2 regions of the Ectobacillus polymachus genome follow, and region 1 is predicted to be linked to the other one. Evidence: riboswitches for the same ligand, from Rfam matches in the RefSeq annotation. Region 1 holds a riboswitch; the other holds the start of a gene.

Region 1 (9,578 bases):
AGGAGTAAAAATACGGGATACGGAGGGAAATGAATACTATGATGCAAACTCATCTGTATGGTTAAACCCTCATGGCCACCGTAAACAGGAGCTAAATGATGCATTGATGGAACAGTTAGGTAAAATTGCCCATTCTACGATGCTTGGGATGGCGAACGTTCCAGCAGTTGAGTTAGCGATGAAGCTAGTTGAATTAACACCAAAAGGACTAGATCGTGTATTTTACTCAGATAGTGGGGCTACAGCGGTTGAAATCGCTTTAAAGATGGCATTTCAATATTGGCTGAATATTGGTGTTACGACTCGGACAAAGTTTATCACCATGCATAACGGCTATCACGGTGATACGATTGGTTCAATTAGTGTAGGAGATATTGATATTTATCATAAAATATATAATCCGCTTATGTTTTCCAGCTACGTGGCACCGTATCCGTATGCATATCGCCATCCATCTGGTGATCCTGAGGAAACAAAAGCAGATTGCCTTGCGAAGTTGAAACAGCAGTTGGAAGAACATCATGATGAGGTATGTGCCGTTATTTTAGAGCCGATGATGCAAGGTGCTGGAGGCATGATCAATATGCCTGCAGGATTTTTAAAAGAGGTACGTAAGCTTTGTACGGAGTATAACGTACTTATGATTGCAGATGAAGTGGCTGTCGGTTTTGGACGTACGGGGAAATTGTTTGCTTGTATGCACGAATCCGTTGTTCCTGATATTATGACGGCTGGAAAAATGTTAACCGGCGGCTATTTACCAGTGGCTATTACGATGGTAAGCGAAGCCATTTACCAAGCATTCTATGATGACTATGAAACAATGAAAACTTTATTCCATGGACATTCTTATACAGGAAATCAGCTCGGGTGTGCGGTTGCCTTAGAAAACCTGCGTATCTATGAACGTGAACGTACAGTAGAAGGAGTGGCAAACAAAACACCTTATATGAAAGAGCAGCTTGATAGCCTCTATGAACTGGATCATGTGGGTGACATTCGCCAAGTTGGCTTTATGTCTGGAATTGAGCTCGTAAAGGATAAAGGTACGAAAGAGCTGTATCCATGGCAAGACCGGGTAGGCTGGAAGGCTACCCTTGAAATGCGAAAATTAGGCTTAATGACAAGACCTCTTGGTGATGTGATTGTCTTTATGCCGCCTTTAGCATCAACAAAAGAAGACATTAAGGAAATGGTGAAACGCATCAAAGAAGGAATATATCAGGTTACGAAGGATGCGATTATGAAATGAATAAGGGATTTTTCATTACAGGTACCGATACCGAAATTGGAAAAACGTTTTTTACAGGCGGATTAGCCGGTGTTCTTCGACAAGCGGGACATGATGTAGGCGTCTTTAAGCCGCTTATGAGCGGGGAGCGGCGTGAGAGTGAAACAAGCGATGCGTATCTCTTAAAGATGATGTCAGGGGTAGACGATTCGTTAGAGGACATCAATCCATTTCAATTGGATGAACCACTCGCACCAGCCTTAGCACAGGAACGAGCAGGAACGAACTACGATCTTGACGATGTGCTGGAGGCATGGTACAACCTATCACCGAAGCATGATAGTATGCTTATTGAGGGTGCGGGCGGTATTACCGTTCCGTATGGCCCAAATTTTACGGTTATTGATTTGGCACAGGAAGTTCGATTGCCTCTTTTAATTGTGGCCCGTCCTAATTTAGGTACGATCAATCATATCTTATTAACGATTCATTATGCAAAGACGCATGGCTTACATGTAGCAGGAGTTATTTTTAATGGGTTACGAGAAAATGGTCTGGCAGAGCAGACGAATCCGATCCTTTTGCAAAAAATGACCGATGTACCGCTGCTAGGAAGTATTCCATGGACAGATAGAAAGATGGACCGTGAGCATACTCTATCATTATTTCAAAAGCATCTCAATCTTGATGCGTTCATTCCATATTTATAAGAAAAGGGAGAACTCGTTATGGCACTTTTTAGTATCCGTATGCGCGCAGCTAATGGCGGTCCTCATGAAGAGGGAGGACGCCATATTTCCGGAGGAGAGCGGCTGGTGCAAGAAAGGGAACTTAAGCAGTATGCGCAGCAGCTGATTGATCGAGCCCTTCATCATAGCAGGGGAGAAGCCGATTTTATTAATATTACAATTGATCGTATCCCAGCTAGTTCGATTCATTATTCATCTCCGCTTTCGGTTGAAAGCATAGAATGCAAAACCGTGACTGAAGCTCGTCAATTTGCGATAAAGCAGCTTATGGAAGAAGGAGTAAGCGATAAAGCAGCTCGTAAAGGCGTTGAGTTTATTACATATGACACAAAAACACGCGGAGCAATTATTATGGATGCCGACAGTGGAGAGCGCTTAGATGATAGAGGAACGCGAGGTGTCCGTGTATCTCATTTAGATTGGGAGGAAGAGGATTGGAAGAAGTGGCAAAAGCGAGAGGGAGGATCCTCTCGCATTCGTGAAGCGATTGCCCTTGCAACGAAAGTTCAGCTGGCAGGGAGTGTAGCCGAGCTTTGCTGGTCTGATGATCCCGAATATGTAACCGGCTATGTAGGTGGTAAATCCTATTGCCGTATTCCGCAGCTTAAGCGCCTGGGAGAGGATAGTGGAGGCAGGGTATTTTATGTACGTCAGCCTATTGACTTAGAGCAATATATTCATTTTTTGGAACTCGTTCCAGTGATGATACGAGGTGATAAGTGAATTGAACTATGAAGAGTGGATGAAAAGTGAACTTCTTATAGATGAAGAAAAAGGATTGCTTCGCACCTTGCATATGGCAGGACCGAGTGAAGCTAGCACAACCATTGACGGAAAAACGGTTATGATGGGTGCATCGAATAACTATTTAGGCTTTGCCACTGATCCGAAAGTGAAAGCAGCGGCCATCCGAGCAATAGAAAAGAATGGGGTCGGAAGCGGCGGAGCAAGATTGACTACCGGCAATATGAATGAGCATGAACAGCTTGAAAAAGCCATTGCAGCATTTAAAGGGACGGAGGCAGCGCTCATTTTCTCAAGTGGATTTCTTGCCAATGTTGGAACGATTACAGCCTTGGCAACGGAAGGAAGCGTGATTTTTAGCGATGAACTGAACCATGCGAGCCTCATTGATGGCTGTCGTCTAAGCAAAGGGAAAACAGTCGTATATCGTCATGCTGACATAAGGGATCTAGAGTCAAAATTATATAAGTACCGTGATGTACAGCGAAAATACATTGTAACAGATGGCGTGTTTAGTATGGACGGAGATATTGCACCGCTGCCGGATATTGCTTTTCTTGCACGTTCATACAATGCACTTGTGATTGTGGATGATGCTCATGCCACTGGTGTAATCGGATCACATGGTCGCGGCAGTGCAGATTATTTTGGAGTAAAGGTCGATATAACGATCGGTACGATGAGTAAGGCATTGGGAAGTGAAGGGGGCTTTGTTTGCGGAAGTGATGTTTTGATTCGTTTCTTAAGACAGAAGGCACGAACCTTTATTTTTCAAACCTCGCTATCTTCAGGAATAGTTGCGGCAGCGAAGGAAAGTATCCATCTCTTGCAGCAAAGTGAGAAACGGGTTCACAGATTGCAGGAGATTTCCATTCGCGTTAGAAAGGAATTGCAAGGAATGGGGTATAAAGTCCCAGCTGGTATCACGCCTATTATTCCAATTATGATAGGAGACGCTGAAGAGGCTGTATCCTTTTCAAAGTCCTTACTAGAAGAAGATATATATATTCCAGCTATACGCCCACCAACCGTTCCAATAGGCAGCAGCCGCTTGCGACTTGCCTTGATGGCTACGCATACAGACGAGCAGATTGCTCATTTACTATCTGTTTTTCAAACATTAACAAAGGAGTAGCACAACCTACGTGCTACTCCTTTGTTTCGTTTTATTCTTTTACAACAATGGCATACTCGATTTTTCCATTTTTCGTCTTTGAGGCAAAAGAGATGCTACTTCCATCGTGCTTATATTTTGTGTAGTAGGTCGTACCTTCCAATCTTGTATCTACAGCCTTACCAAGAGAATTAGCAATTTCAGATTGAGTCATCCCAATATTGGCACCGAAAATAGAAATAGTAGGAGAGGTAATATACATTCCAACTACTTTGTCCTGTTTGTTAAAGAGATATGATTCGCCATCAAATTTAACAAGACGATATCCCGCCCAGTAATCATCTATCGTTTTAACTGGTTTTCCAAGTGCCTGCTCAACTTCTTTTAGGGTAGCATTATATTGGAATCTCGTACCGATGGCAGCTGTACTTGCAGCAGTTGACTGATTGGATGCTGCTTGCTTTGTTGTGTCCTGCTGCGATGTGCTTTGGCTTTGTGCTTGCTGAGGTTGAGGCACATCGGTATTGGTTGGTGTACCTGCAGATTTAAATATAATAAAGGTTAGTAAAAAAGAAGCACAGGCCCCAATAAGCATCGACCAAAACCATTTTGTTTTGAGCTTAGCTCGGAAAAATAAGGTTACTGTAATATAAAGCACAATCGGAACAATAACTTGAATTATGTGTGAACTCATTTCGTTAAAAACTCTCCCTAGAATTAGTAATGATACAAAATAATCGATAAATCGCTATTAGTATTATACAACGTGACCATAGCGGATAGTCCATATTTTATTTTTAGGAATTCTCTTCCTTCTCCTTCTGAAGGATAGACAAAAAGAGTGAAGAGGACCTCTATTCTCTTCTTATTACAAAAGCTGATTCTTTTTGAAATATCTCCACATACCTAAGGTGAGTCCAATCAGACTGAGAAAAATAACAACCGTGAAAATAGGTGAACCTTGGAAAGGTAATGGGACATTCATACCGAAAAATCCTGTAACGAATGTAAGAGGAAGCATGATTGTCGAGATGATCGTAAGGACATTTAATTTTTCACTGGATTTTGCATTAATAATAGAATAGTACGTTTCTAAGGCACTATTTACTAAATCTCTATACGTTTCAGTTGAATCCACGATACGCTCAACATGGTCAATTAAGTCTGTATAGAATGGAATATTGTCCTCGTGAATATCAAATTTCCACCGACCATTGATTGCTAAAAAGATTCTCCGCTGCGGTAAAATGACACGACGAATTAAAATAATCGTACGTTTGAGAGCGAGGAACTCCTCAGTGACTTCCTTTGCTCCTTCTTCATACATCTCATCTTCCAGTTCGTCAATCCGAACACTAATACGGTCTAAGACAGGGAAATATTCATCCGTTATTCCATCAATTAAAGTATAGAGGAGAAAGTCGGGTCCTTTTCTCATATATTTAGAGCTTACGGAACAAACTGCATCCATTTTTCGCAGCCAGAGAAGCTTGCTTTTATGAATACTTACTACGTAATTTGGACCTAAAAACACATTTAATTCTAAAGTAGAAATTTCATTATCATCGCTTTCTTCATTATAGCGGAGAGCGTGAAAGACAAAAAACTTATATTGTTCATAATCATCTACTTTGGCTCTTGGGCTATCATGAAGGCAATCCTCGATAGCTAATGGATGAAATCCAAAAATATCAGCAATATCATACATTTCATCTGCTTTAATGTCATATAAATCAATCCATAATAAATTTCCTGGTTCGGATAAACAAGATTGAATACTGCCAAGCTCTATATCATTGTATACTCGTTGTTCTTTGTCATTATAAAAATATGTTTTTATCATAATGATTCACCTCATGTTAATAGAGATGGTGGAAGTTTCATTCCTGTCTAAGAGAGGAATAGGACTTCAGCCTACCTCGTTTTGTACCTTTATATAATGTATGACTTAACCTGGCATGGTCCGAGTCCATATTCCCACCTCCAAAAAAATGATTGTATATCCATAGGTTGATTGAATAAGAAGGGCAGTAGCAACAAAAAGCCTTTACTCATGGACGAGTAAAGGCTAAACAAAGCAAGTAATCACGTACTAATAAGCATTCTCATTAGAAACCGATGTTAACCGCGCCTCTCCCTCGTCGAGCTTTAGCACTGCATAGCGTAGGATATGAATAACCAGCTACATTAAAAAAGACCTTCTCTCCGATCTTTCCTGTTGACCCATTGGCGTCTCTCGACATTTTTGGGCAGTAGCATTTCTCTATGCAGGAGCCTCACCTAACAGAGACCTATTATAATTCCTAAATAATTTTAACATTGCTAGAAATAAGCGTCAATTTTTTATCGATTGTTTGTGTTCGTAAGAAAAATTGAAAAGGGCTAAGTGGGGGATAACTGCCCCCACCGAGGGAAGTTCAATTTATATAAATAAGTTAAGACCAGCATCTTCTGTGTCGCTTAAATAAGTTGCCACTCCTGCATATTCAATGTCATCGAGTAATTCTTCTTTTTTAATTCCCATTACATCCATACTCATGGTGCATGCAATAAGCTTTACACCAGCTTGCTGAGCGGTTTGAATTAATGATGGGAGACTAGCGACATTTTTCTTATTCATGACATGCTTCATCATTTTCGTGCCCATACCGCCCATATTCATTTTTGAAAGCGGTAATTCATCTGGACCTTTTGGCATCATCATACCAAACATTTTTTCTACAGAATCCTTTTCTACACGAGGGGCAGCCTCTTTTCTTAAAATGTTTAATCCCCAGAATGTAAAGAACATCGTTACTTTTTTACCCATTGCAGCTGCTCCATTAGCAATAATAAAGGAAGCCAATGCTTTATCCAGATCTCCGCTAAATACTACGATTGTAGCTCCGTCTTTTGTTTGAGGAGCAGATTGCTCGGTAGGACAGTTTACCGTACCTTTTTGAATTACAGCCTTTACAACTTTGTTTTCGAAGGAAGAAGAAAGGAGTGTATTATCGGTACGTTTGCACCAAGCTGCAATGTCGCTGGAAAACCCTGGATCAGAAGCAGATACCTCAAGTAAATCACCTAGCTGTAATTTTTCCATCTGTTTTGTTACTTGAATAATAGGACCGGGACATTGAAGACCACAGGCATTAATGGTTATTGTTTTTGCTGTATTCATAGGTATTTCCTCCTGCAAAACAGGCATAAGGCCGGCTTTCTGTTTTGGTTGATTATCTTGTTTGTTTCCGAATACAGTTTTATATGTTTTATAACCGCCATCTAGATTGATTGCTTTACATCCATATTGTTGTAAGATACGTACTGCTAAGTAGCCTCGTAGCCCAACTTGGCAAGAGACATAGATGGTTCTATCTTTTGGTAATTCACTTAATTTCTCGCGTAGTGAATCAAGCGGAATATTAACAGAGCCTGGAATGCAGCCCATTTCTCGTTCGATAGGTTCGCGAACATCGATAAGTAGTCCACCAGCTTGGACAATCTCATCGATCTCATGCCACTGAACAATTTCAACCATACCTTCCATAATATTCGATGCTACATAGCCGGCCATATTTACAGGATCTTTTGCAGATGAATAGGGAGGAGCATATGCGAGCTCTAAATCTGGCAGATCTTGAACGGTTAATTTCCCTTTGATAGCTGTCGCGATTACATCAATCCGTTTATCTATCCCATCTGTACCGACTGCTTGTGCTCCGTAAATGGTTCCTTCCGTTGGGTGGAACAATAATTTTAAGGAAATAGGTGTTGCGCCAGGATAATAGCCTGCATGAGAATTAGGATGAATGTGGATGGATTGATATGGTAATCCTAAGCGCTTTAACGTTTTTTCATTATTGCCAGTTGATGCAACCGTTAAATCAAAAACCTTTGCAATGGATGTTCCCATTGTGCCGCTGTACTTCACATCTTTCCCAGCAATATGGTCGGCAACTAAACGCCCTTGGCGGTTTGCAGGCCAAGCAAGCGGAATCATTGCTTGCGTTCCATTAATATAATCTGTAACTTCAATAGCATCTCCAATTGCATAAATAGAAGGATCTTCTGTTTGAAGAGTTGGCCCGACTTTAATGGTGTTTCGTACCCCTAAAGGTAATCCAGCTTCCTTTGCTAATGTATTCTCAGGCGCTACTCCAATGGAGAAAATAATCATATCTGCATCTAATACGTCGCCATCGTTTAATATTACTTTTCTTCCATTCTCTTCAAAAGCTTTCACACCATTTTCTAAAATAAGCTGAACACCTTTTTGTTGTATATGCTCATGGAGCATAGCTGCCATTTCATAATCAACAGGAGCCATTACTTGATTCCCCATTTCTACAAGAGAAACGTGAATTCCAAGTTCCCATAGGTTTTCTGCCATTTCAATTCCAATGAATCCCCCACCAATAACAACAGCTTTTTCAATATGATGCGATTCGACATACTGTTTGATTTTATCGGTATCTGGAATATTACGCAGTGTAAACAGATTGGTTGCGTCATCAATACCAGGAATTTTAGGCTTTATTGGCTGTGCACCAGGAGATAAAAGTAACACATCGTAGCTCTCCTCATATACTTCTCCTGTCTGTACATGTTTGACTGTAACTGTTTTTTTATCACGGATAATGTTTGTCACTTCACTAAAGTTACGAATATCTATATGATAACGTAAAGACATGCTTTCTACGGTTTGGAGCAGTAATTTATCCCGAGAATCAATGCTGCCGCCAATATAATATGGTAAACCGCAGTTTGCAAACGAAATGTATTCTCCACGTTCAAACAATACGATTTCAAATTGTTCATCTAAACGGCGCAAGCGAGCAGCTGCTGTTGCACCTCCTGCGACTCCCCCGACAATGACGATTTTCTTTCCTGTTGTCATTTGTAACACTCCTTTTTTTGTGTTTTATCTCTAGAAGTATGTTAAATAGGTAAAAAGAACATCGTTATATACCATACCTACTTAGGTATATTAATGAATATAAAAGTAAGAGTCAATCACATTCGAAGTCATTCTTTTACAAAAATATGAATTTTAATAAAGTGAAACTTCCCTCGGTGGGGGTTTTCACCGAGGGTTAGTTGAACGAATCGGACTTTTACGGGCAGTTGTCCCCCACTTAGCCTTCTCCGATTTCTCTAAGCCTTGAAGTGGGGGTCTTACTGCCCGTTAAAGCGGGATAAATCAAATAGCCAATCTCTTGAAATATGAGATTGGCTATACTCGTACTTTAATTGAACTTTACGCTTTATATATGCAATACGGTTCTTCCGCAAGATAATTTCCTTCTGCATAGTAAGCGCGTGCCCGGCATCCGGAGCAGACGTTTGTGAATTCACATGTTCCGCATTTCCCTTCTAGTAAAGACGGATCACGCAGGTTTTGAAATACTTCAGAATCCTTCCAAATCGATTGCAAGGATTGCTCTAACACATTGCCTGCTTTTACAGGGAGATACCCACACGGCCTTACATCTCCTTTATGAGAAATGAAGCATACACCTGTTCCGCCAAGACATCCTTTTGTGACAGCAGACATTCCGTGCGTTTGAAACGTTATCCGTTCTCCATTTTTCTTTGCTTCTTGTCTCATAATACGGTAGTAATGCGGAGCACATGTAGCTCGAACTTCAAAAGAAGCATTTCGAGAACGATTATAAAACCATTGCAATACTTGTTCGTATTTTGTGCTGCTAAGCATATTACTTTCGACAATTTGCATTCCGCATCCGACTGGAACGAG
Region 2 (9,578 bases), on a different contig from region 1:
AAAGTTGATGGCAGCTTTTAAATCCTTTACTTGCAAGTGAGTTTCGTAGAGTTTTTTAATCATTTTAGATGTTCATCCCCTATAAGATTACTTAACAACAATCCTCATATCAACATAAAAATCTAAATATTTCGAAAGATCCATTTCATTATATGGCCCTTTTGTGAAGTAACATACTGGAGTTTTACAACATCGACAAGAATATAAAAAGAAAAAGGAGCTGACTCAAAAGGGAGAAATCCATTCCCTTTTGAGTCAGCTCACGAAATAGGCTGTCAAGAAGAATCCCGTAAAATCAGGGATTTCTGAGACAGCCTACTTCGTATGCTTCGTATTATTTTTGTTTTTAGACGGCCCCTTTTTCTCAAACTTTATTACAAATTATCAATCTTAGTTTATTTTACTAAAGCTATCCGTTACTTTAAGTGCAATTATTCACAAATCCCTTCAAGGTAATTTTCAATAATAATCCGCTATTGCACCAAATAGATTACTTGTCTTACTTTCATTTAATCAAGTAAAGCAATTATATCCTGTGGTCTATCAAATTTGTATTTAGCTTGTATATTCTCGTGATTTTTACAACCCCATAACGCTAAACCAAAATCTATTCCTGCATCTCTTGCACATTCATAATCGTAAACTGTATCTCCAATATAAATAGATTTTTTCGGGTCAGCACTAGAAATCTCTAGAAACTTCAATATCGGTTCTGGATTCGGCTTATGTCTTTCGGTATCATCAGCACAAACAGTATGATTCAAATAACTTGTAAGTCCAAATGGTACAAAATCATTTATTAATTCTTCGCTAGTTTTTGAAGTCACGATACCTTGAATGATTTTTCTATTCTTTATAGTCTCTAATAAATCCTTAATTCCACTAAACACCTTAATGGAATGAAAAAAATCCTTCATAAAGTAATTCCAGCGTTCATTGGCCTTTTCAATATCACGAATGCCTAACTGGGTTAACGATATACCTCCTGGAATTCCAAGAACAAAATTCAAGTCTTCTAGTGGAACAACCCTGTCATAATCTGTTTTTAAGACTTTTTGAAGCGAACGTAACACCGCTTTTTCCGTATCAATCAGCGTTCCATCAACGTCATAAATAATCGTATTATACATGATCTCGCTCCCTCTTCCTTAAATATATTTATAGAATTACTATGGCAGAAAAATTTGACATTATCAAATTAAAAACGTACAATTTTAACGATAAAAAACGATATTTAACGATAATTACTTATTAATGTGCAAATATACTCTAGGAGAACTAACCATGCATCAGAATAAACGTATTGCTCGAATTAAAGAAATTTTAGCAGAACAAAAAGAAATAACAACGAAAGAAATTATGAATGAATTTCATGTTTCTCAAGATACAGCAAGAAGAGATGTTCTACTGCTTGTGGAAAAAGGAGCAGCCATTAAAACTCACGGCGGAATTATTTCCCTGAACTATGACAATCCTATTCCAGGCTATGAAGAACGATTGCTAAAATCCACGACAGAAAAGAATGCGATTGCTAAAGCCGCCTTACATTTTCTTAAAAAAGATTCCGTGTGCTTTGTGGATGTTTCAACTATCTTGCTTAAATTCTGTCAAAATGTTAATGAAAAAATAACGGTATTTACCCACTCCCTGGATAATGTTTTGGCTATGTCATTAAAGGAACAAATACATGTCAATTTGCTAGGCGGAGTATTAAATATTGAAAATCGTTTTTTTTATGGAATGGATACTCTGCAAAAAATAAGCAAAATATCTTTTGACATAGCTTTTGTTGCAGCCTCTAGTATAGATGAAAAAGGTATTTATCTAGTAAATCAGGAAGATGCCGCAATTATGCAATGTGTAGTTAAAAATTCTCGTAAAGTCATTTTAGTAGCGGAAAACCAAAAATTCCATAATAAATCTCCTTACCAAGTTTGTTCTATTAGTAAAATTAATGTATTGATTACCGATAAATCATTAACCAATGAACAAAGGAAATATTTTAACGACAACACCGAAATCATAATCGCAGATGAGGAGTAATACTATGATTCCAAAACTAATCTTTTCAGATATTGATGGAACTTTAATTAAACCGGGGGGCGAATTAACCAAAGTAAACATTGATACGATTAAAAAGTTAACACAAAAAAACATCCCCTTTATTTTGGTATCCGCCAGGTCACAGGAAGAAATGATGGATTATTATAGTCAATTAGAACTGGGTACGCCAATAATAAGTTACAACGGTGGATTTATCTCCAAATATCAAAATGGAAGTTTTGAAAGTATTTCTAGTATTTTCATAGAACCAAATGAATCAAAAATTATTTATGATATCATTACTACTCAATTTCCAACAATAAGTTTAAGCATATATTCTGAAACAAAATGGTATGCTTCAAAGATAGATAGAGGAGTTCAAATTGAGAAGGATTTAACCGGATTGTCTCCAGTCATTTTAAATGTAAAGGAATTCATTGATAGCAGCGCTCCCATCCATAAAATAATGATGATTGGTGAAAAAGACGTTATTTTAGAAGCCGAAAAAGTTTTAAAAGAAAATAAAGATTTAACATCCTCCATTCATAAATCAGGTACTATCTATTTGGAAGTAACCAATAAAAAAGCCACAAAAATTAATGCTGTAAAATACGTAATCGAAAACTTTTACAATATAGATCCAAAAGAAGTGATGGCTATTGGGGATAGTTATAATGATTTGGAAATGCTCGGATATGTAGGGTTGGGAGTCGCAATGGGAAATGCCCCTCAAGAAATTCGAAAATCTGTAAAATATATAACGGATTCAAATACAGATAATGGCGTTGCTAAGGCAATAGAAAAATTAGTACTTTTGACATTAGAAAATTGTTTATGATATTTCACATTCATAAAGAACCTCAGATATTTAAAAAATATTGGCTTGTACCATTAACGTTGCAAAACGTACATTGAATGCGCCATATTTTTTGAATGAAGTAGATAATAAAATAAAGCATAGATAAAAGAAAGCTGTTTACTAAACGCTCTCTTTCTTATTTTCATCTGTGTCCTCTCCTTCATTTCGAAAACTTGAATCACCAGAAGTCTCCGGCCGCGTACCCATAACAAAGAAAACAATGACAAAGAAGAATGACAATACCACGACGGTAACCGTCCAGCCCGTCGACATCTATCTCCCCCTCCCCTGTCATCTACCAAACGGCTGCAAGCGGCGTATGAAGCGAGTATTTCAGAATAAGTAGGGGGAGTGCGGGGCGAAATGTGTCGGATTTTGCGAAAAATCGATAAATCGAGGAAATTCGTTGATAAAAGTCTGCTTTTCGTCGATATATTTTAATTTTCGTCGATAAACGATGCTTTTTTGTTGATAAATATATCGATTTCGTCAATAAAACCTCTGTGGCCCATTCAGAACCTCTTAAAAAGACGGCCTAGTGCCGTCTTTTTTCAACATTCCTTAATTTATCAGGATTTAGGATATTATATATCGTTTTAATCGAAAGAAAGACCCATCCTATCAGAAACAAATTGCTCCTCAATTTGAATACAATCAATTTATTCGTGACTTTTTTTCTGACGCAAATAATAAAGGGAAAAATCGTACGGAAGCGATTGAAGCCGGAACGAAATTAAGAAACTTCCTGGAAGTAACAAATATACATAAGAAAAGCCGCCTTATCGTGACTGATAAGACAGCTTCCTCCCATACAACCATTAATTATTTGAAGAAGAATCTTGGTTTTGACTATCGTCTGGCTGTTGATCGTTGCCAGAGTTACCAGATGTTTGGTTATCGGATTGTTGATTGTCATTCTTCGCTGGATCTTTTTGGTCATCTGTAGAGTCTTTAGCTGGTGCAGTTGTTGGCTCTGCTTTCACGTCCGTAAGAGATTTGTCTAGAAATTTCTCAGGGTTTACAGCTACGCCGTCTTTGCGAAGCTCGAAGTGAACGTGGTAGCCAAGCTCCTTGTTCATTTCGCTAAGTCCAGCTTGTCCAAGGACTTGTCCTTGTGTTACGTTTTGACCAACTTCTACCTTTGTGTCGTTTAGGCTTTGGTAGAAGGTAGAAATACCGTTACCGTTGTCAATTGCTACGATATAGCCAAGAAGCGCATCTTTTTCCGCTTTTGTCACGGTTCCGCTTACGGCAGCGGTTACATCAAACATTTTTTCACCGTTACCTGCCACAAGATCGATTCCTGTGTTCGGAGTATATGTGTTGTTATAGAATACGAGTGCTTGCTCTTGCTCAGCGGCTGGAGCCTTGTCTTCATAGAATTTCTTCTTAACGGAAACGCTCGCAGTATCAGCTACAGGAAGCTTCAACACCTCCGCTACCTTCGTAACAGGTACAGATGGCGCTTCATGCTGGCTATATGGTGCAGATGGCGCCTGCTGCACACTTTGATTATCATTACTCATTTGGTACCAAAGAGCTGCAGATAAAATAACAGCTGCACTCACAATATACACAGCAGGAAAAACCCAACGTTTTTGAAACAAGCGTACTACTTTTCGAGATTGCTTATTTTCTCCATTTCTCATTCGATTATCACCTCAGCAACATTGTGAACAATATTCAGATAATCTATACAAAAATGGAAAATTTATTTTTTCGACAAAAAAAGAGCATCAGCTCCCCTGACACTCTCTTGTTATGTACGATTATTTTGCTTGGAACAAGGATGTTTGCATCAAACGTTGTAAGAAGTCCGACTTGGCCTTGCGATACTCTTCCATATCATGTCCTTCGAATGTTTGCTTTAATTCATTATATGCACTTCGCCATGATTCACTTTCTTTCAGCACTTCTGTAATTTTCCAGAAAATATCGAATTCGCTATCTTTTACGGTAAGCTGAATCCCAAGCGGTGGTTTGATGCTGTCATCTTTAAAGGATATAAAATGTTCCGTTGTAGGGCTTCCCTCGTTCCGATCATACAGGGCATCTAATATTTTCTTCGCTGCCTCAAAGTCCTTCTCAGCTACACGCACTTGTATATCAAGATCGCCCTTCGTAATCATACCTGGAACTGCCGTACTACCTACATGCCGAATATCCGCATACGGGAGAAAACTTCTTAAATTCGATTTCTGCTTACTAAATAAGGATTCTATCTGTCTTTGAAAGTACTGTTCTTCTTGAAAATGAACACGTCCTGTCATCGCTTCACCTCCTTACTAAACACCATTTTAACATAATATTTTAATATATAGAATTTTTATTTCTTGTAAAATAACCATAAACCTACTCCTAAACAAACAAGCGCTAATGCTCTCTTCATATCAAAGGAAATCTGCTTTCCGCCAAGCAAGGCATAGTGATCAATGATCGATCCCATAATAAGCTGCCCTACGATAACAGCCGTAAGCGTCGAGGCTACGCCAAGCTTCGGTACAACCATAACGGAAATCGCTACATAAAATGCTCCCATCAAACCGCCGGTAAGCTGATATTTCGGAATACCTGCTAAGGAAGGGAGCGTCCCCTTTCCAATGAATAAGACAGCTACCAGCAAGGCAAGAGTGCCCACCGAAAAGGAAACGAACGCTCCTTCTATCGAACCAATTCGCTTCCCAAGTCCGCCGTTAATCGCTGCCTGCAGCGCCAGCACCACACCGCTCAGTAACGCAAGTACATAGAATAACCAATTCACATGAAACCTCTCCTTCGTTATGTCAGAATGAAATTGTAACTTTCGCTCTCGCTAGGGCTCTTTCCTGCATAGGAGAAAAATGATTCAGTACAAATCAACCTATCGCAGAAATTAAAAATGTAAAATAAAAAGACCATCAAATTTGTATATCGATTTGTTGGTCTTTTTTGTTTAAAATTCCAAGTGAATTTATAGTAAAAAAATACGTTTATTTTATTCCGTTTCGATAAAGACAATACCAAATATTAATTACTAATGCGATACATGTGATTACTATAATTCCAATTGCTAAAGGCAATGTTATTTTCTGAGAACGTTTACTAAGCACGTAAAATATAATGGCATCATTTAATACAACAACTAATACACATCTAATAATAAGTTCTCTTAAAATAGTCATAATATCCAACCACCTTTTTTAAAAATATGATAAATGAATCGAACACACATAAGTAGTTTATTAGGATATAATTTTTTACGTTTACCTACTACTATTATAGTATATGTACGTAATGTTTATAAAAAAATTTCTAAAATAAAATGCAAAAGAAGCTACTCATTCGAGTAGCTTCTTTGCCTAAACACCTTACTCTGCAATAATATCTGCTGTAATACCTGTTGCCGGATCAAATTGCAAATCAATGCGTAACCGGTCTGGCATAAAGTTGTGATAGTCACGCAAGTAAACAGCAATCGCATCAATTAAATCCTGTTCATTCAGTTCGACCGTACGATACGGCAGGCGAGCACTTGCATGAAATTTCTGTTCTTGATTAAATTGCAAATCCACATCGATTTGTTCAGGACGGTATGAATGAAGAGATGCTTCGTACACACAAACCGCATCCACAACATCTTGTTCTTCAAAATAAAGTTTCATGGCTACTTCCCCTTCCTATCGTCTTGCAAATATACGGCGAAATACCCATACGATAAGAGCAATCACTAAGATATCTGCCAATAATCCAAATAAAGAGAAACCGTGACCTACTCCCATGCCTCCATATCCATACCCACCAAACGGATGGAACATATTTCCTAGAAATGCACCAGCGCCAAAGGCTGCTGCATGAGAAAAGAAGCTAGAGAAGCCAGATCTAGGCTTTGATTGGGTCGTATTTGCCGAATTATTATTATAAGATGGCTGCTTCGATTGCACACTAGACGAAGGAGCCTTATAGCCAGAATGATACGTACCAGAGTTTGAAGAACTGCTGCTGTGTACGGAACTGCTGCTTCTAGAAGAGCTTGAACTTGATCCGCCGCTAAATCCCTTTGCCTGTGCAACAACAGGTAAAAACAAAAGCGTAAATGCAATAGCGAATGATAATAGTCTGTTATACACTTTCATAATCGTTCTTCCTCTCCCTATAGTTAAAATCTCTATATATGATGGTATACAGCTTTTTACGATAAATAGCAATAGTAAAATCTTCTATAAACGAACACTTTTTGTATCGAAAAAGAAGAAAGAAGCCTTCCTAGCAGGCTTCTTCCCGTATCATCCAAGTGCTAATTGGAATGCTTTCACAACTAACATACCGACCGCAACAATTAAATACAATCGTAAGGTTACCATTCCAAACGTACGTCCCTTTGATCCTTTAACAGGTGGTAAATCTTCAAGCGGATCCATGCGCCATTCTATGCGTTCTTCCTCATCAACCACTTCTTTCACTCGTGGTTGATTACGATTATTTTTCCACCACCATGCCCCTGCGATCAATAAGGTAATGCCAAAAATGATTGCTAACACTTCAACAAGCATCGGTACATTGATATCTGGAAAAATAGTCGTTGTTGCTAAAATAAGTGACAGCATAACCAGTGCACCTACAATCACCATGCTAACTGCGTTTTGCCATGGTTTATTTACCCATGGACCAAGTACATGCTTATCATTGCAAAGAAGAACTAAAAACACAGTCGCACTAGGAAGGAGTACCCCTGCTAATGCTTGCACAAGAATTGTAATCAAACCAAGCGGAGCATGAGGAATAAGGACAATCGCTCCTGCTGCAGCAATAATGAAAACATACACAGCATAGAAAAGCTTTGCATCCTTCCAAGAACGGTGAAGGGAATGCTTCACCATAAATACGTCACCGAACGCATAAGAAGTAGAAAGCGTAAGCGCTGCTGCACCGATAATAGATGCATTCAAAAGCACAATGGCAAAGATGTTGCCAACAACAGGACCAAGCGTGCTGGTAAGTCCTGATGCAACCGCACCGCTATCATTAAAGTTACCCGCAAAATGTGTTCCTTGGAACGCAAACGCCGTCGTAATAATAAGCGCTGCTGCCCCAATAACAACAACGAATGCTCCAATAATCGTATCCGCACGTTCATATTTCATCCAACGTGGAGTAAGTCGTTTATCAATGACATTGGATTGTTGGAAGAATAGCTGCCAAGGTGCTACTGTTGTACCAACAATTCCGATGATGAGAAGCATAACATTGCCGTTCAATCCACCTTGAATATGAGGAACGAAAAAGCCCGTCATAATCGGAGTAAGCGTTGGATGCGCCATAAATGCCATCGGAATGGCAATAAAATTCGTTATGATAAACAAATACATAAACCGCTCCCAGCTGCGGAAGCTGCCGGAAATCGTAAACATAATAAGCATAACACCTGCAACCGGAACGCTTATATAGGGACTCACACCAAAATGAGCCATCGCCAAGCTAATTCCAATAAACTCCGTTACAATCGTCAAGAAATTAACAAGAAATAAGTCCCCAACAGAAAACCAACCCCAAAACTTACCGAACCGATTGAAAATAAGCTGTGCATGGCCAACACCCGTAACAAGGCCGAGCCGTACAACCATTTCTTGACAAACAATTAACACAGGAATGAGCAGAAGCAAAACCCATAATAGGCTCGTGCCATAATTTTGCCCTGCTTGTGCATACGTTGCCACACCACCTGCATCATTATCCCCAACCATTACAATCAAACCTGGACCCATAACCGCAAGCAACGTCTTCAAACGGGAACGAAAATCATTCCGTGGATCTAAATCGTGCTGAGAAATGGAACCAAACGCACCATGAATATCCCCAACATGTGCATGGTCTAAAACCGCCGCTTTCTTAACTTGACTCATCTCGCTCTCCTCCTTATCTCTTCTATCGGAGGAGCTACTACGCGCAACACATACGCCAATACTATCTTTCTTCTATTCTATTTGACATATCTGTTGCGCGCAGCACTATTACTCCTCCGCTTACTACTGTCTCCCGACTGACCACTGTCTGGCATTCATTCCTCAACTCCTTTATTTGATATTCGAATCCACCACAATCTTCTAACCGGGAAAAATCTTCATGTTGTTTGAATCCATTTAGTATATGCGCTACAATCTTCACTGTGTAACGGCAGATAAGCTCTTTTCATTATTAAAATAACAAGCCTATCCTAGGCGACCCGGGGAAACGCAAAAAACCCCCTGTTCTACTAAACAGGGGGATGCATGACAAATTAAATAACATGCAGCTCTAAATCCCCCTAGCTATAGCTTCAGCACTGTGCAACGTAGAGTTTTACAACTCAGCCACCTTAAGTAAAGCCTTAATCCGGCAATACCTGTTCTACCCATTGGCGTCTTTCGACATTTCCGGGCAGTGGCCTATGTTTACACAGACGCCTCGCCTAACGAGAACTGTAGCGTCTAAATGTATCCTTTTAACTCATTAATTATAGCATGGGGGGTAAGAAAGAGTCTATACAAAAATTACTCAACTATCGATTCACCAATTGATACGATACTTACGGCTTGCTCAACTGTTTTATTTTTTCACAACGAGTTTCCCTTCAAAATCACTTAGATTGGAAATGGCCACGCCCTGGTAATAATGCTGGACGATGTCCTTGTAGGATTTCCCGGATTTGGCCATGCCGTTC

Evidence for each region. A riboswitch is a leader RNA that binds a small molecule or an ion and turns the genes downstream of it on or off. The one in region 1 is predicted to bind magnesium.
Region 2: another riboswitch for magnesium. It lies ahead of ACM5BR_RS11875 (Nramp family divalent metal transporter); the one in region 1 lies ahead of ACM5BR_RS01360 (magnesium transporter CorA family protein).

Annotation. Positions count from the first base shown of each region.
Region 1 is NZ_JBLREB010000001.1:282,409-291,986, forward strand. Features, by position in the region: gene bioA (adenosylmethionine--8-amino-7-oxononanoate transaminase) at 1-1,252, shown strand, start outside; gene bioD (dethiobiotin synthase) at 1,249-1,941, shown strand; gene ACM5BR_RS01345 (6-carboxyhexanoate--CoA ligase) at 1,960-2,703, shown strand; gene bioF (8-amino-7-oxononanoate synthase) at 2,705-3,859, shown strand; gene ACM5BR_RS01355 (hypothetical protein) at 3,891-4,532, opposite strand; gene ACM5BR_RS01360 (magnesium transporter CorA family protein) at 4,707-5,681, opposite strand; M-box (ykoK) riboswitch at 5,964-6,133, opposite strand; gene ACM5BR_RS01365 (CoA-disulfide reductase) at 6,261-8,717, opposite strand; gene ACM5BR_RS01370 (radical SAM protein) at 9,078-9,578, opposite strand, start outside.
Region 2 is NZ_JBLREB010000002.1:265,449-275,026, reverse strand. Features, by position in the region: gene ACM5BR_RS11930 (VOC family protein) at 1-63, opposite strand, end outside; gene ACM5BR_RS11925 (HAD family hydrolase) at 510-1,130, opposite strand; gene ACM5BR_RS11920 (DeoR/GlpR family DNA-binding transcription regulator) at 1,285-2,043, shown strand; gene ACM5BR_RS11915 (Cof-type HAD-IIB family hydrolase) at 2,048-2,881, shown strand; gene ACM5BR_RS11910 (hypothetical protein) at 3,023-3,175, opposite strand; partial or broken gene ACM5BR_RS11905 (DUF6434 domain-containing protein) at 3,504-3,670, shown strand; gene ACM5BR_RS11900 (peptidoglycan DD-metalloendopeptidase family protein) at 3,721-4,551, opposite strand; gene ACM5BR_RS11895 (GrpB family protein) at 4,672-5,172, opposite strand; gene ACM5BR_RS11890 (DMT family transporter) at 5,229-5,663, opposite strand; gene ACM5BR_RS11885 (DUF2653 family protein) at 6,250-6,543, opposite strand; gene ACM5BR_RS11880 (hypothetical protein) at 6,559-7,014, opposite strand; gene ACM5BR_RS11875 (Nramp family divalent metal transporter) at 7,165-8,781, opposite strand; M-box (ykoK) riboswitch at 9,172-9,341, opposite strand; gene spoIID (stage II sporulation protein D) at 9,464-9,578, opposite strand, start outside.